Regions from separate parts of the Paracoccus actinidiae genome, predicted to be linked through region 1. Evidence: riboswitches for the same ligand, from Rfam matches in the RefSeq annotation. Region 1 holds a riboswitch; each other region holds the start of a gene.
What was found. A riboswitch is a leader RNA that binds a small molecule or an ion and turns the genes downstream of it on or off. The one in region 1 is predicted to bind thiamine pyrophosphate.
Positions count from the first base shown of each region.

Region 2: it holds a riboswitch for thiamine pyrophosphate, as region 1 does, so the genes downstream of both, thiD (bifunctional hydroxymethylpyrimidine kinase/phosphomethylpyrimidine kinase) here and Q5701_RS02495 (thiamine ABC transporter substrate-binding protein) in region 1, are expected to answer to the same signal.
Region 3: it holds a riboswitch for thiamine pyrophosphate, as region 1 does, so the genes downstream of both, Q5701_RS18810 (YkoF family thiamine/hydroxymethylpyrimidine-binding protein) here and Q5701_RS02495 (thiamine ABC transporter substrate-binding protein) in region 1, are expected to answer to the same signal.

Region 1 is NZ_CP132956.1:498,382-502,617, reverse strand. Features, by position in the region: gene mutS (DNA mismatch repair protein MutS) at 1-1,822, opposite strand, end outside; TPP riboswitch at 1,882-1,978, shown strand; gene Q5701_RS02495 (thiamine ABC transporter substrate-binding protein) at 2,010-2,990, shown strand; gene Q5701_RS02490 (thiamine/thiamine pyrophosphate ABC transporter permease ThiP) at 2,966-4,236, shown strand, end outside.
Region 2 is NZ_CP132956.1:3,882,451-3,886,686, reverse strand. Features, by position in the region: gene Q5701_RS19275 (thiazole synthase) at 1-157, opposite strand, end outside; gene thiS (sulfur carrier protein ThiS) at 160-354, opposite strand; gene Q5701_RS19265 (FAD-dependent oxidoreductase) at 338-1,285, opposite strand; gene thiD (bifunctional hydroxymethylpyrimidine kinase/phosphomethylpyrimidine kinase) at 1,282-2,100, opposite strand; TPP riboswitch at 2,171-2,277, opposite strand; gene Q5701_RS19255 (bestrophin family protein) at 2,967-3,863, shown strand; partial or broken gene Q5701_RS19250 (pirin family protein) at 3,876-4,092, opposite strand.
Region 3 is NZ_CP132956.1:3,789,890-3,794,125, forward strand. Features, by position in the region: gene Q5701_RS22955 (hypothetical protein) at 192-593, shown strand; gene Q5701_RS18805 (MYG1 family protein) at 554-1,357, shown strand; TPP riboswitch at 1,882-1,989, shown strand; gene Q5701_RS18810 (YkoF family thiamine/hydroxymethylpyrimidine-binding protein) at 1,980-2,591, shown strand; gene Q5701_RS18815 (ABC transporter permease) at 2,608-3,360, shown strand; gene Q5701_RS18820 (ABC transporter ATP-binding protein) at 3,353-4,093, shown strand; gene Q5701_RS18825 (ABC transporter substrate-binding protein) at 4,090-4,236, shown strand, end outside.

The DNA.
Region 1 (4,236 bases):
CGACAAAGCTTTCCGCCTTGCGCTTCAGGGCGCGTTCCACGACCGGGTGGCGTCCCCCTTCGATCACGAAGGCGCGGCTTTCATCGACCATGGGCCGCGTCCAGCCTTCGCCCGTGGCGATGTCGGCGAAGGCGGCTGACAGGTCGATCTCGGCCAAAGCGCGGGCCGCCTGGCCGATGGGGGCCGCGCGGTCCAGCACCGCCGCCCGCAGCCGGTCGAAGATGCCCCGCTCGATCTCCAGCGCGCGGTCGCGGGCGTTGAGGATCCGCGTTTCCAGTTCCGACAGATCGACGGTGGTGAAGCGGATCTGGTTGGCGGTGGTCTGGCGGTGGATGAAGGTCGCGTTCAGCGGCGGGGCCATCATGCGTTCGGCATGGGTCGTCGTCGTCTCGATGAAATAGCCCAGCACGTTGTTGTGCTTGATCTTGAGGCTCTGCACCCCGGCAAGCGCCGCGTATTCCGCCTGCATCCCGGCGATCACCCCCCGGCCTTCGTCGCGCAGACGGCGGGTCTGGTCCAGATCGGCGTCGTAACCGGCCGCCACAAAGCCGCCGTCGCGGGCCAGCAGCGGCGGTTCGGCCACAAGCGCATCGTCCAGCAGACCGATCAGGTCGTCGTGCCCAGTCAGGTCGCGCGCGGCATCCGCCAGCACCGGCGCCGCCTCGGCGGGCAGCCGCACCGCGATGGCCGCGCCCTGCGTCAAGCCCGCCCGGATCGCGGCCAGATCGCGCGGCCCGCCCCGGTCCAGCGCCAGCCGCGACAGCGCCCGGTCCATGTCGGGCACACGGGCCAGCGCCGTTCGCAGATCGCCCGTCAGGCGGGGATCATCGACCAGCATCGCCACCGCGTCATGCCGCGCATGGATCAGCGCCAGATCGCGCGATGGCGCGCCGATGCGACGTTCCAGCAAACGGGCGCCCGCAGCCGTCACCGTCCGGTCGATGGCCGACAGCAGCGACCCCTCGCGTCCACCGGACAGCGCCTGCGTCAGTTCCAGGTTGCGCCGGGTCGCCCCGTCGATCCCCATCGCCCCGCCTGCGCGTTCGCGAACCGGCGGGCGCAGCAGGGGCAGCTTTCCCTTCTGCGTCAGGTCCAGGTAATCGACGATGGCCCCCATGGCCGCCAGTTCGGCACGGGTGAAGGACCCAAACCCGTCCAGCGTCTCCACGCCATACAGCGCGCACAACCGCCGCTGCCCCGCCGCGCTGTCAAAGGCGGACGCGTGCAGGTCGGTCAGCGCCGCACCGGCATCAGCCGCCAGATCGTCCAGGCCCGATCCGTCGCAGGCCAGCAATTCGCGCGGCGCCAGACGCGCGAGTTCGGGCGCCAGGCGCGGCAGCGGGCAGTCCATCACCTGGAAGGCGCCGGTGGAAATATCCACCCAAGCCAGCGCGCAATCCTCCCGCACCTGGGCGAAGGCGGCCAGATAGTTGTGGCGCCGCGCTTCCAGCAGCGATTCCTCGGTCAGGGTGCCGGGCGTCACCAGCCGCACCACGTCGCGGGCCACAACCGATTTCGACCCCCGCTTCCTGGCCTCGGCCGGATCCTCCATCTGCTCGGCAATCGCCACGCGGAAGCCCTTGCGGATCAGCGTCAGCAGATAGCCCTCGGCCGCATGGACCGGCACGCCGCACATCGGGATGGGTTCCCCCGCATGGGTGCCGCGTTTCGTCAGCGCGATATCCAGGGCGCTTGCGGCGGCCACCGCGTCGTCGAAGAACATCTCGTAGAAATCGCCCATGCGATAGAACAGCAGCGCACCGGGATTGGCGTCCCGGATCGCCAGGTACTGCGCCATCATCGGGGTGGGCTGATCGGTCATGTCCTTCGTCATGGCCGCTGTTCTAGCCGCTTGCGCGGGCGCGCGAAATCCCTACATTCGGGCCTACCTCGGGGGGCCATGTGGCTGAGACGCGAAAGCGGACCCGTTGAACCTGATCCGGCTAACACCGGCGGAGGGAAGGTGACGCTGTCCTTTCTTTCGGAACCCTTTTGGAAAGGAGACAGCGATGAAACTGCCCCTGATGCTTGTTCTGCTGGCGGCGACCCCGGCCATGGCGCAGGACAAGCCCGTCCTGACCGTCTATGCGGGCGAATCCATCACCAGCGAATGGGGCCCCGGCCCGAAGATCGAGGAAGGGTTCGAGGCCTTTTGCAACTGCGACCTGCGCTTTGTCACCGGGGACGAGTTGTCCCGCGTGCTGATGGAGGGCGAGCGGACCGAGGCCGACATCGTCTTCGGCCTGAACACCGACGTGACCGCCCGCGCCCGTGCATCCGGCCTTTTCGCGCCGCATGGGCAGGACACGGGCGATCTGTCGCTGCCCATCGAATGGACGGATGAGATTTTCCTGCCCTACAACTGGGGTGAGACCGCCTTTGTCTATGACGAAACCCGGTTGCAGAACCCGCCCGCCAGTTTCGCCGAATTGCTGGAGGCTCCCGACGACCTGAAGATCGTGATCCAGGATCCGCGGTCGTCCGTGTCAGGGCTGGCGCTGCTTTTGTGGGTGAAATCGGTTTATGGCGACCAGGCGCCCGACGCCTGGGCCAAGCTGGCGCCCAAGGTGCTGACCGTGACCAAGGGCTGGTCGGAATCTTATGGGATGTTCACCGAGGGCGAGGCCGACATGGTCCTGTCCTATACCACCTCGCCCGCCTATCACATCGCCGAGGAGGACGACACGACCAAGAAGGCCGCCATCTTCCCCGAAGGCCACTACTTCATGACCGAGGTCGCAGCCCAGCTTCGCACCACCGACCAGCCGGAACTGGCGCAAGCCTTCATGGACTGGATCCTGACGCCCGAGTTCCAGACGGTGATCCCGCTGGCCAACTGGTCGCTGCCCGCCAAGCTGCCCCAGGATGACTGGCCGCAGGTCATGCGCGACCTGCCGCGCCCCGAAAAGACCCTGTTCTATTCCGAGGACGAGGCCGAGGCACTGCGTCAGCCCGCGCTAGACGAATGGCTGCGGGCATTTTCCGGCTGACGCGGGCCGAGGCCGGGGGAGCGGTCGCCGCAACCGGACTGGCCCTGCTGATCGGGGGGACGCTTGCCGCAGTCATGTGGCAGGCGCAGGGACTGTCCGGGCTTGGCCCCTGGGACTGGCAGGCGGTCTGGTTCACGCTGTGGCAGGCGGCCTTGTCCGCCGCCCTGTCGTCCGCGCTGGCAATTCCTGTGGCCCGCGCCCTGGCCCGGCGGCGCTTTCCCGGACGGTCGGCCCTGGTCACGCTGTTGGGCGCGCCCTTCATCCTGCCGGTGATCGTGGCGATCATGGGGTTGATTTCGGTCTTTGGCCGCAACGGCGCGATCAACGATGCCTTGCGGATTGCCGGATTGCCCGAGGTCAGCATCTATGGCTGGCAGGGCGTGATCCTGGCGCACGTGTTCTTCAACCTGCCCTTGTCCGTGCGGCTGATCCTGCAAGGCTGGCAGGCAATCCCGGCCGAACGCTTCCGGCTGGCCGCATCGCTGGGCTTCGGCCCCCGCGACGTGGCGCGGCATCTGGAACGGCCGATGCTGCGGGCGGTGCTGCCGGGGGTCTGGCTGGCGGTGTTCCTGGTCTGCCTGACCAGCTTCACGGTGGCGCTGGCCCTGGGCGGCGGGCCGCGCGCGACCACGGTGGAACTGGCGATCTATCAGGCCTTCCGCTTCGACTTCGACCTGGGCCGGGCGGCCAGCCTGGGGCTGATTCAGATCGGCATCTGCGTCTGCGCGATGATGCTGGCATGGTGGATTGCGATTCCTGCAGCCTTCGGGGCGGGGCTTGATGCCGCGCATATGCCCGCAGCGCCTGGCGGCTGGCGCCGGATCAGCGATGCCCTTGTGATCACAGCCGCAGCAGGATTCCTGATCTGGCCCATGGGCGCGGTGACGGCGCGCGGTTTGCCGACGATCCCCGCCCTGCCGCCCGAGGTTTGGGAGGCTGCGCTGCGATCCATGGTCATGGCGCTGATTTCGGCCACCTTGGCCTTGATCCTGACGCTGATGCTGGCCTTGTCGCTGGCGCGCGGGCGGATGCGGTGGGCGGAAACCGCGGGGATGCTGCCGCTGATCGCCTCGCCCCTGGTGCTGGGAACGGGGCTGTTCATCCTGCTGCGCCCATGGGTTGACCCCCAATCGCTGGCCTTGCCGCTGACCGTGGGGGTCAACGCGATCATGGCCCTGCCCTTCGGATTGCGGGCGCTGATCCCGGCCGCGCGGACTTTGCAGAGGGATTATGGACGGCTGGCCGA
Region 2 (4,236 bases), 1.2 Mb from region 1:
AAAAACCCTGCCCGCCCCCGGCTTCGCGGCGCAACGATAGGGTGGCGATGCCTGCGCCCGAGCGGGCAAAGGCATCCGTCAGGATCTTGGGCGAGGGATAGCCCGCCGTGCCCAGCATCAACGGACTGTCGATTTCGGTGCCATAGAAGACCGGCATCCTCAGCCCCCCTGCATCGGCGCCAGTGCCTCGATGGCGTCGCCGTCGTGGACGGGCGTGGTCTCGCGCATCGCGACTGGGATGAATGTGCCGTTGAGCGCGGTGGCGAGGTGGCCGGTCAGGCCGGCCTCGGTCAGGGCGGCGGCCAGTGTCGTGGTGTCAGTCTCTCGCGCGGTGCCGTTAATCGTGATTCGCATCCATGAACTCCGGTCTGGTCTGGTGTTGAAGGTGGTCGGCCACCATGCGTGCGACGGCAGGGGCCAGCAGGAAGCCGTGGCGGTAAAGCCCGTTGGCGTGGATGACCCCGCCCACGCGGCGGATACGGGGCAGGTTGTCGGGAAAGGCCGGACGCGCGTCGGCGCCCAATTCCAGCACCTCGGCCTCGGCAAAGGCAGGGTGCAGGGCAAAGGCGGCCGACAGCAGTTCCAGCACCGCCCGCGCGCTAGGCGGGCCGCGCCGGTCGCTTTCGACCATCGTGGCTCCCAGCATGAAGACGCTGTCGCCGCGCGGCACCACGTAAAGCGGGATCCGGGGATGCAGCAGGCGGACGGGGCGGGACAGGGTGATTTCGGGGCAGCGGATCACCACCATCTCTCCGCGCACGCCGCGCAGATCACGCAGCGCGTCGCGCGCCGAGAGGCCCCGGCAGTCGATGACGGTGCCGGTCGCCATCGCGGTGCGCCCCACGCGTTCGGACAGGATCGCGAGAGCCTGACGCGGGGCCAGATGAGCTTCGGATGCGAAAAACAGGGCGTGGCTGAACCGGGTGCCCAAATCAGGCTCCAGCCTGGCTGTCCCCTCTGCGTCCAGCGTCCGGTGTCCCTGGCTCCGCCGGGCAAAGCGCGCCAGCGCTCCGGCATCCCGCAACAGGCTGACCACCAGCGTTCCGTTTCGCGTGACGGGAACCCCCTGGTTCTGCCACCAGTCGGCGGCACCCAACCCGTGGCGTGTTACTGCCTCATCGGCACTCTCACCCTCGCAATAGGGAGCGAGCATGCCTCCGGACCACCATGAACAGGCGTTCGGGCCAGGGGTCTCGTCAAGGAGGGCGACGGGGATGGCGCGTTTGGCCAGTTCGGTGGCGATACAAAGGCCCATCACGCCGCCGCCAATGACGGTCATGGTCATGCTACGGGCTCGGGGATGCGCGGCCACAGCGCGTGGAAATGATGCACCGGCCCGTTGCCGCCACCCACCGACAACGTATTCGCCGCCCGGATTGCGCCGTGAAGCCAGTCATGGCTGCGGCTCACTGCATCGGTCACCGACAATCCCTGTGCCAGCCCCGCCGCGATGGCGGAGGATAGTGAGCATCCGGTGCCATGGGTATTGCGTGTGCGGATGCGAGGGGACGAAAAGCGGATCATGCCGTCAGGGCCGATTAGGATATCGGTGCATTGGACGCCTGCCGCGTGACCCCCCTTCATGAGCACCTGGCGCGGGCCGAGCGCCCGCAAGGCCATGCCTTGGGCAATGGCCGCAGCTTCGGTTTCGGCCGGGGCATCGCCGAGCAAACGCGCCGCTTCGGGCAGGTTCGGCGTCAGCACATGGGCCAGAGGCAGCAGCTCGCGGACCAGTGCGCCGAATGCATCGGCTTCCATCAGCACGTCGCCGGACTTGGCAACCATCACCGGGTCCAGCACAATGGGGATCGGGCAATCACGCAGTGCCGCTGCAACGGCTACGATGGCGGGTGCGGATCCGACCATGCCGATCTTGATCGCATGAACCGCAATGTCGTCCAGCACCGCGTCAATCTGCGCCCGGATCAAGCTGGGTGGCACGTGGTGGACGGCCAATACGCTGCGGGTGTTCTGCGCAGTAACTGCCGTAATCACGCTGGTGCCATAGCAGCCCAGAGCCGAAACGGTCTTCAGATCCGCCTGGATGCCCGCGCCCCCGCCGCTGTCAGAACCGGCGATGGTCAAGACCGTCCGTGTCATCTGCCCCTCCTCTCAAGTTTGCGGGGCATGGACAGGGGGCGGCGGCAGACGTCATGCGGCAACGGGCGGCACTGTCTGCCTATCCGTTCCCTCCGCCGGCATGACCCGGATCAGGTTCGATGGGTCGGTGCGCACTGCACCTCTCAGCCCCGCGACGGGACGCCCCAACGGATAGTGTTGACCCAGACCGTAGCTGCGCCGCACCGGGCTGTCCAGCCGGTTTCGAAGGCAGACGCTTGCAGCGCAAGGAGAATGCGACTGTCATGGCCGCGCCGACTGCTGTGATGAACAGCCCCAGCAAGTCCAACGAACAATCCGGTCACAGGCCCGTGCGCCGGTATATCCACTACAGGTGAGCGCAGGCACAGACCAAGACAAAGAGCGCATCGCCAATGTGGCCCTTCAGCGGCACCTCGCAGAATAACTGTCGGTCTTCATGTCGCTGGTTTCCGTCTCAAGGGGTTTTCGGTGCCTGAGTAGCGGCCCTAACAGCAGCGCGACGCTGCGTCTCATGCTGCTGACCGGATCTTGAGCGTGCGGCGCCGTGACCGCCACGATCGGCTAATGGACGTAGTTTCAGTCAGGAATAACGATTGCGGACCATGTTCACGATCTCGATCTCCAAAATGATCGATGCTGCTGACGTGAGGCTCCTGAAGCTCAGCACTGGTGGTCGCCTGTACTTGGAAAAGCTGTACTCCCTTTCAACCGGATGATTTAGGCAGTCTGTTCGTATTTTCCCAGAGTTATGGGAATATTAGGCGACCAAGTAAGTCGCAGGGTGCTCCATAACACCCGTTGGCCGCTCTTGATCGACCCCATGACGGGATGAAAGATGGGCCTCTTGGCATGCATGGTGCTGTGCAATGATCGTCCGCTCTCGTCCCGGTCTTCTCACGCTCTTTTTCGTGCTGAAAGGCTCTGTCATCCTGCGCACTTGGCCGCAGCTCTTTGCCGTTGGGCTGCTGTCCGTGATCGTTGTGGCTGCACATGTTCAGGCACCCCAGATCGTGCCAGGGGTCAACCCGGCCCCCTTAACCCTTATCGGGATCGCGCTTTCGGTATTTCTCAGCTTTCGGAACAATGCCTGCTATGATCGATGGTGGGAGGCTCGCAAGCTGTGGGGTCAGATCATTCAGTCTGCCCGGGACATCGCCCGGCAAACGGCGGTTCTGGACGAGCGGCGAAGCGAGACGACACCTGAGCGCCGCGAAATCCTGACAGCGATCATCGGGTTCGCGCATGCATCGGTCGGGCAGTTGCGCCAGAAAACACTCGCGCGCCAAGCAGGCGAGCCGGCCCTGTTTGCCGAGCCGGCGGATCGAATACTGCATGCCGTGGCCCTGCAGGTCGGACGCTTGCTTCGTCAGGATCGGTTAAGATCAGTCGAGGCTCTCGGCTTGAACGATAGTCTGAGCCAGCTGACCCAGGCCCTGGTCGGCTGCGAACGGCTGTCCAATACACCTTTGCCCTTCGCTTATACGCTGCTCCTTCACCGCACCGCCTACCTGTTCTGCTTTCTTTTGCCGTTTGGCCTTGCTGACATGCTGGGCTGGGCGACGCCCCTTGCCGCCATGCTCGTGGCCTACACGTTCTTCGGCCTTGATGCCTTAGGCGAAGAGCTGGAAGAGCCTTTTGGGATGTTACCCAACAGTCTTCCGATCTCGGCCTTTGCAACGATGATCGAGATCCATCTGCGCTCGGCCATGGGAGAGACAGACCTGCCTCCTGTGCCGGTCCCGACGGACTACGTTCTGACTTGACCGAGGATCAGCCAGGAACTCCGCCGGTCCCATCTGGTCGAAGAAGATGAACGGCCCCACCATCTGCCGCTTGGTCAACGGCAGGGCACGGCGCACTTCCATCTCCCCCGGATCAACGTCACGCGATACGATCAGCGCTTCCACGGCATTCACGCTCGCTTTGTCGACAGGGATCAGGTCGGAGGCAAGGGTTTCGGCTCCTGGCCTCGCTCCTTTCATGGCGCGCCATCCGGGCGGGCCTCAGCCGTTCAGCGCGCCGAACACCGCGTTCGCGAAGCTCGGCCGGATAGGCAGGGGTGAATCTCGGCTTTGACATAGGGCTAATCCTTGGAGTGTTCTACTCTCCGGTAAACCCGGGGTGGTTCACTGCCCA
Region 3 (4,236 bases), 1.3 Mb from region 1:
AGTTTGCGTCGGCTCGTGGGTGATCTGTCACGACGGCTGCAATCGCTCGAGGACCGGGTAACCCACCTCGGCGATCAGCTCGCGTCAGCCGAGGTGGCCCGGACCGCCCTGCAGGCCGAGAACCAGGAACTGCGCGTGAGATCGCCCGGCTGAAGAACCTGCCGCCGCGACCTCCGTTCAAACCCTCCGGCATGGACAAGGTTACGGAACGGGAGGTTCGCAAGAGTGGCAGTCCACGGCGGCGGCGTGGCCCGAAACGCGACAAGGATCGTGTCACGCGCGAAGAGGTTCTGTCTGTGAATGTGCCCTCGGGATCGCGCTTCAAGCGATGTCGAGCCATCCTGGTTCGTGAACTGGTAATCTCGGCCGAGCTTGTCCGCTATCGGCGCGAACGCTGGCTGACACCGGAGGGCAAAAGGGTCATCGCGCCCTTGCCGGAAGGACTGCTGGGTGGCTTTGGCGCCAACCTGCGCCGGTTCTGTCTCGCGCTGCATGCCCAGGGACAGGTGACGACGGAGCCGCTGACCGCGATCACCACCAGAAGAGCCCACCCCTGCGCGGCGAGGGCCAGCCCTACAGCTCGTTCGGCCTGATCTGGGGGCACTTCGGCAGGGATTATCTGCGGGCCTTCGGTGTTCCTGATGGGGATCTGGGCACGATCCATGCAGCGTTCGACGCCGATTTCGTCCTGCCCATCGACTTGGTGGACAATGGTGCCCTGTCACCAAGCGGGCTGCTCGCGGACCTGTCCCTGCCGCTCCTGCTGGAAAGCCTCAAACCCGTCTTCGACGATCGCAGCCCGGGTGCCGATGATCGGGCCTTCGACCACGCGTTGACCATCGCTCGTGCCTTTGTCGAGGCGGCGGTTGCACGAAAGGCCGCCAAGCTGCGGGCCGACGATGATCGGGCCTTCGACCACGCGTTGACCATCGCTCGTGCCTTTGTCGAGGCGGCGGTTGCACGAAAGGCCGCCAAGCTGCGGGCCGACGCTGTCGTCATGGAGGCCATCGCCGCCGCCGGAGAAAGCCGGGTCCTCGAACTCCCGATGGGCATGCCCTTCCGCTCTGCCATCGAGAAGGCGGGCGCCGATCACCTGCTGTTCGTGGTCCATCCCCGAGAAACAGACTGGACCCTGACCGGCATCCGCCGCGAGCCCGAGGGCTTTGCCCTTCGGGCCGACCTGCCGGAGGCCTGGGCGGGACTGACCGACGCGTCCTTCGAAGCTGCATCTGGCGTTCCAGGCGCACGCTTCTGCCACAACGCCCGCTTCATTGCTGTGGCCGCAGATCGTGAGGCTGCTCTGCAGCTTGCCACTCTGGCAGTTCAACATGCGGAGGCACTGCGAGGAACAGCTTGAAGCCTACACTTGTCCCAGGTGGCAGCATCTCGTCAGTAACCAAAAGGGCGGGGAGGGGCCTGGCGGCGGTGCAGTATTTTAGTTGATAGCGAAATCGAAGCACACATCCACACGGCAAACGAAACGGGGCCGCACAGCCCCGCGACAGGAGGCGGAAGCCTACCAACGTCTTTCATCCTTTACGATCCTCTGCTGCAAGCAAATCTGTAGGCATTGCGAATTACAATCCTTGTTCACCGAAAAGTCCATCAGGACGCTTTTCCTTGGATCATCTCTAAGGCATCCCGAGAAATGAAGGTAACCCATTAGATATCTTCGCCTTTTCACTACCCTCTTTTCGAAAAGCCCACATTTTATTAGTCGATCAACCATACCAGAGGCCTCGTTCACGTGCAGGCCTGCTCATGCGCACCAGCCACCACGCCGGATCCACCAAACGGCGCCTGCAGCCGGTTGGTGCGATAGGGTCGCCGCTGTGTGCCGGACTGCATTGACAGCGGCCGCGGCAATTGTCATGGTCTGGCCGACATCAACGGGGGTGCTCCATTTTCGGGGCTGAGATACGCAAGTCGCGTGAACCCTTTTTAGCTGATCCGGGTAATGCCGGCGGAGCGAGGAACCCATGTTCATTGGCGCGCAAGTGTCGCTATATCCCATGACGTCCAATTTTGCAGGCGTCATCCTGTCCAGCCTCAGGGGGCTTGATCCCTATCGCGGCAGGCTCCGGATCGAGACGGACGATATTTCCACCTTAATGGTCGGGGGGCCAGAGCCGTTGTTCGATGCCGTGCGCGACCTTTTCGTCCGCGCCGCGCGCGATCCGGTGCATGTGACGATGCACGTCACATTCTCGCGTGGCTGCCCCGGAGAACCTGACGACCCGACCTGCCGATGCGACACGCTGACTCGTGCGCAGGGCTTGTCCCTGGCGGAACGTCAGGCCGGGGCGCTTGAGGCGGTTAGAACTGCGCCGGTCCTTGGCGTGGATATCGACGTGCAGTTTTCGCTTTATGTGCTGGGCCAGGACCGCCACATGGACGAGATTTATGGCTGCATCGACTTTCTCAAGAACTCTGGCACGTTCCTGCGGTCCAAGAACTTTTGCACCCGCCTGCGGGGCGATGCGGGGGCGGTCTTCGAGGCGCTGCGCCAAGCCTTCCTGCGCTTTGGCCCGGCCGAGGGGCATGTGACCATCGACATGACGGCCTCGGCCAACAGTCCCGGCAGGCACTGATCCCCGGGGGACGGCCATGTTGCCGCGTATCCTGCCGCCTTTGATCGTGGTTGCCTGCCTGCTGGGGGGGTGGGAGGCCTATTGCCGACTGGCAGACATCTCTCCGCTGATCCTGCCCGCGCCCTCGGGCGTGGTCCGGGCGCTGATTCTGAACCGGGTCGAGATCGGTGGCCATGCGCTGTCCACAATATCGGTTGCGGTCTTGGGCATTTCGTTCTCGATCGGATTCGCCTTTTCCACCTCGGTCATGCTGCATTTCCTGCCTTGGACCGAAAAGGGGCTGATGCCGGTGTTCGTGGCAAGCCAGACCGTGCCGCTGATCGCGCTGGCGCCGCTGATGATCCTGTGGTTCGGCTTCAGCTTGTTGCCAAAGGTGCTGCTGGTGATCCTTGTCACCTTTTTCCCGATGCTGCTGAGCTTGCTGTCCGGCTATCGGCAGGTGCCCCCCGCTTTTGTCGAAGTTCTGTCCTCGATGGGCGCCGGGCGGTGGTTGGTCTTTCGGCGCGCCGTTCTGCCTTCGGCCCGGTCAAGCTTCCTTGCCGGGCTGCGGATCTCGGCCACCTATGCGATCGTTGCCACGATCTTTGCCGAATATGCCGGGGCGTCTCGGGGCTTGGGTATCTATATCCTTGCTGCCAAGAACAACTTCCGGGCCGATCTGGTACTGGCCGCGGTTGTGGTGTCCGCCGGGCTGACGCTTGCGCTGCTGGGTGCGATCCGGCTGGGAGACCGCCTGACGGCCCGCGGACCCAAGATGCGCCATGCTTGACCTGCGCCACCTGACCGTCGGCACCGACAATGCAACACTGGTTCGCGACCTGTCGCTGATGGTGCCCGCCAAGGGGATCACGGCACTCATCGGGCCGTCCGGTTGCGGCAAAAGCTCGGTTATGAAGTGGCTGGCAGGTATCCGTCTCCAAGGTCTGAGGGCGGAAGGGCAAGCGATGCTGGATGGGCAGCCCGTCTCTCTTCCTTGTTCGGCGATCGGCTATCAGCCGCAAAGCGATGCGTTGTTTCCCTGGTTGACGGTGGCCGAGAATGCCGCCTTGGGCCTGCAGGTGAAGGGGCGGTCCCGACCTGACGCCCTGGCACGTGTCGCGCCGCTGTTTCGCAGCTTTGGCCTGGAAGGGACAGAAGGCCAGTTTCCGGCACAGCTTTCGGGCGGAATGCGTCAACGCGCCGCCTTTCTGCGCACTGTTGTGCAGGACAGCCGCTATGTTCTCCTGGACGAACCCTTTTCTGCCCTGGATGCGGTAACGCGGCTGCGGATGCAGGACTGGCTGCTCGAACGGCTGGCCGAGCGCCCGCGCGGTGTTCTGCTTGTTACCCACGACCTGCACGAGGCGACCAGCCTTGCTGACCGCATCCTGGTCATGGCGGCCAACCCGGGCCGGATCGTGGCCGAGATCCCTGTGACGCTTTCCCCTGGACAGCGAAGCGAGGCGGCCCTCGCCCCCCTGCGCGACACCCTGAAACTCCTTCTGTTGGAAAACACCTCATGACCATCCGCCTTTTTGTACTTGGCCTTTGCCTGGCCATCCCGCTGCCCGCGTGGGCCGAAACTCATGTAAGCGTGGCGCTCGACTGGATGCTGAACACCAACCACATCGGCTTGGTGGTCGCCCGCGACCAGGGGCTTTACGCC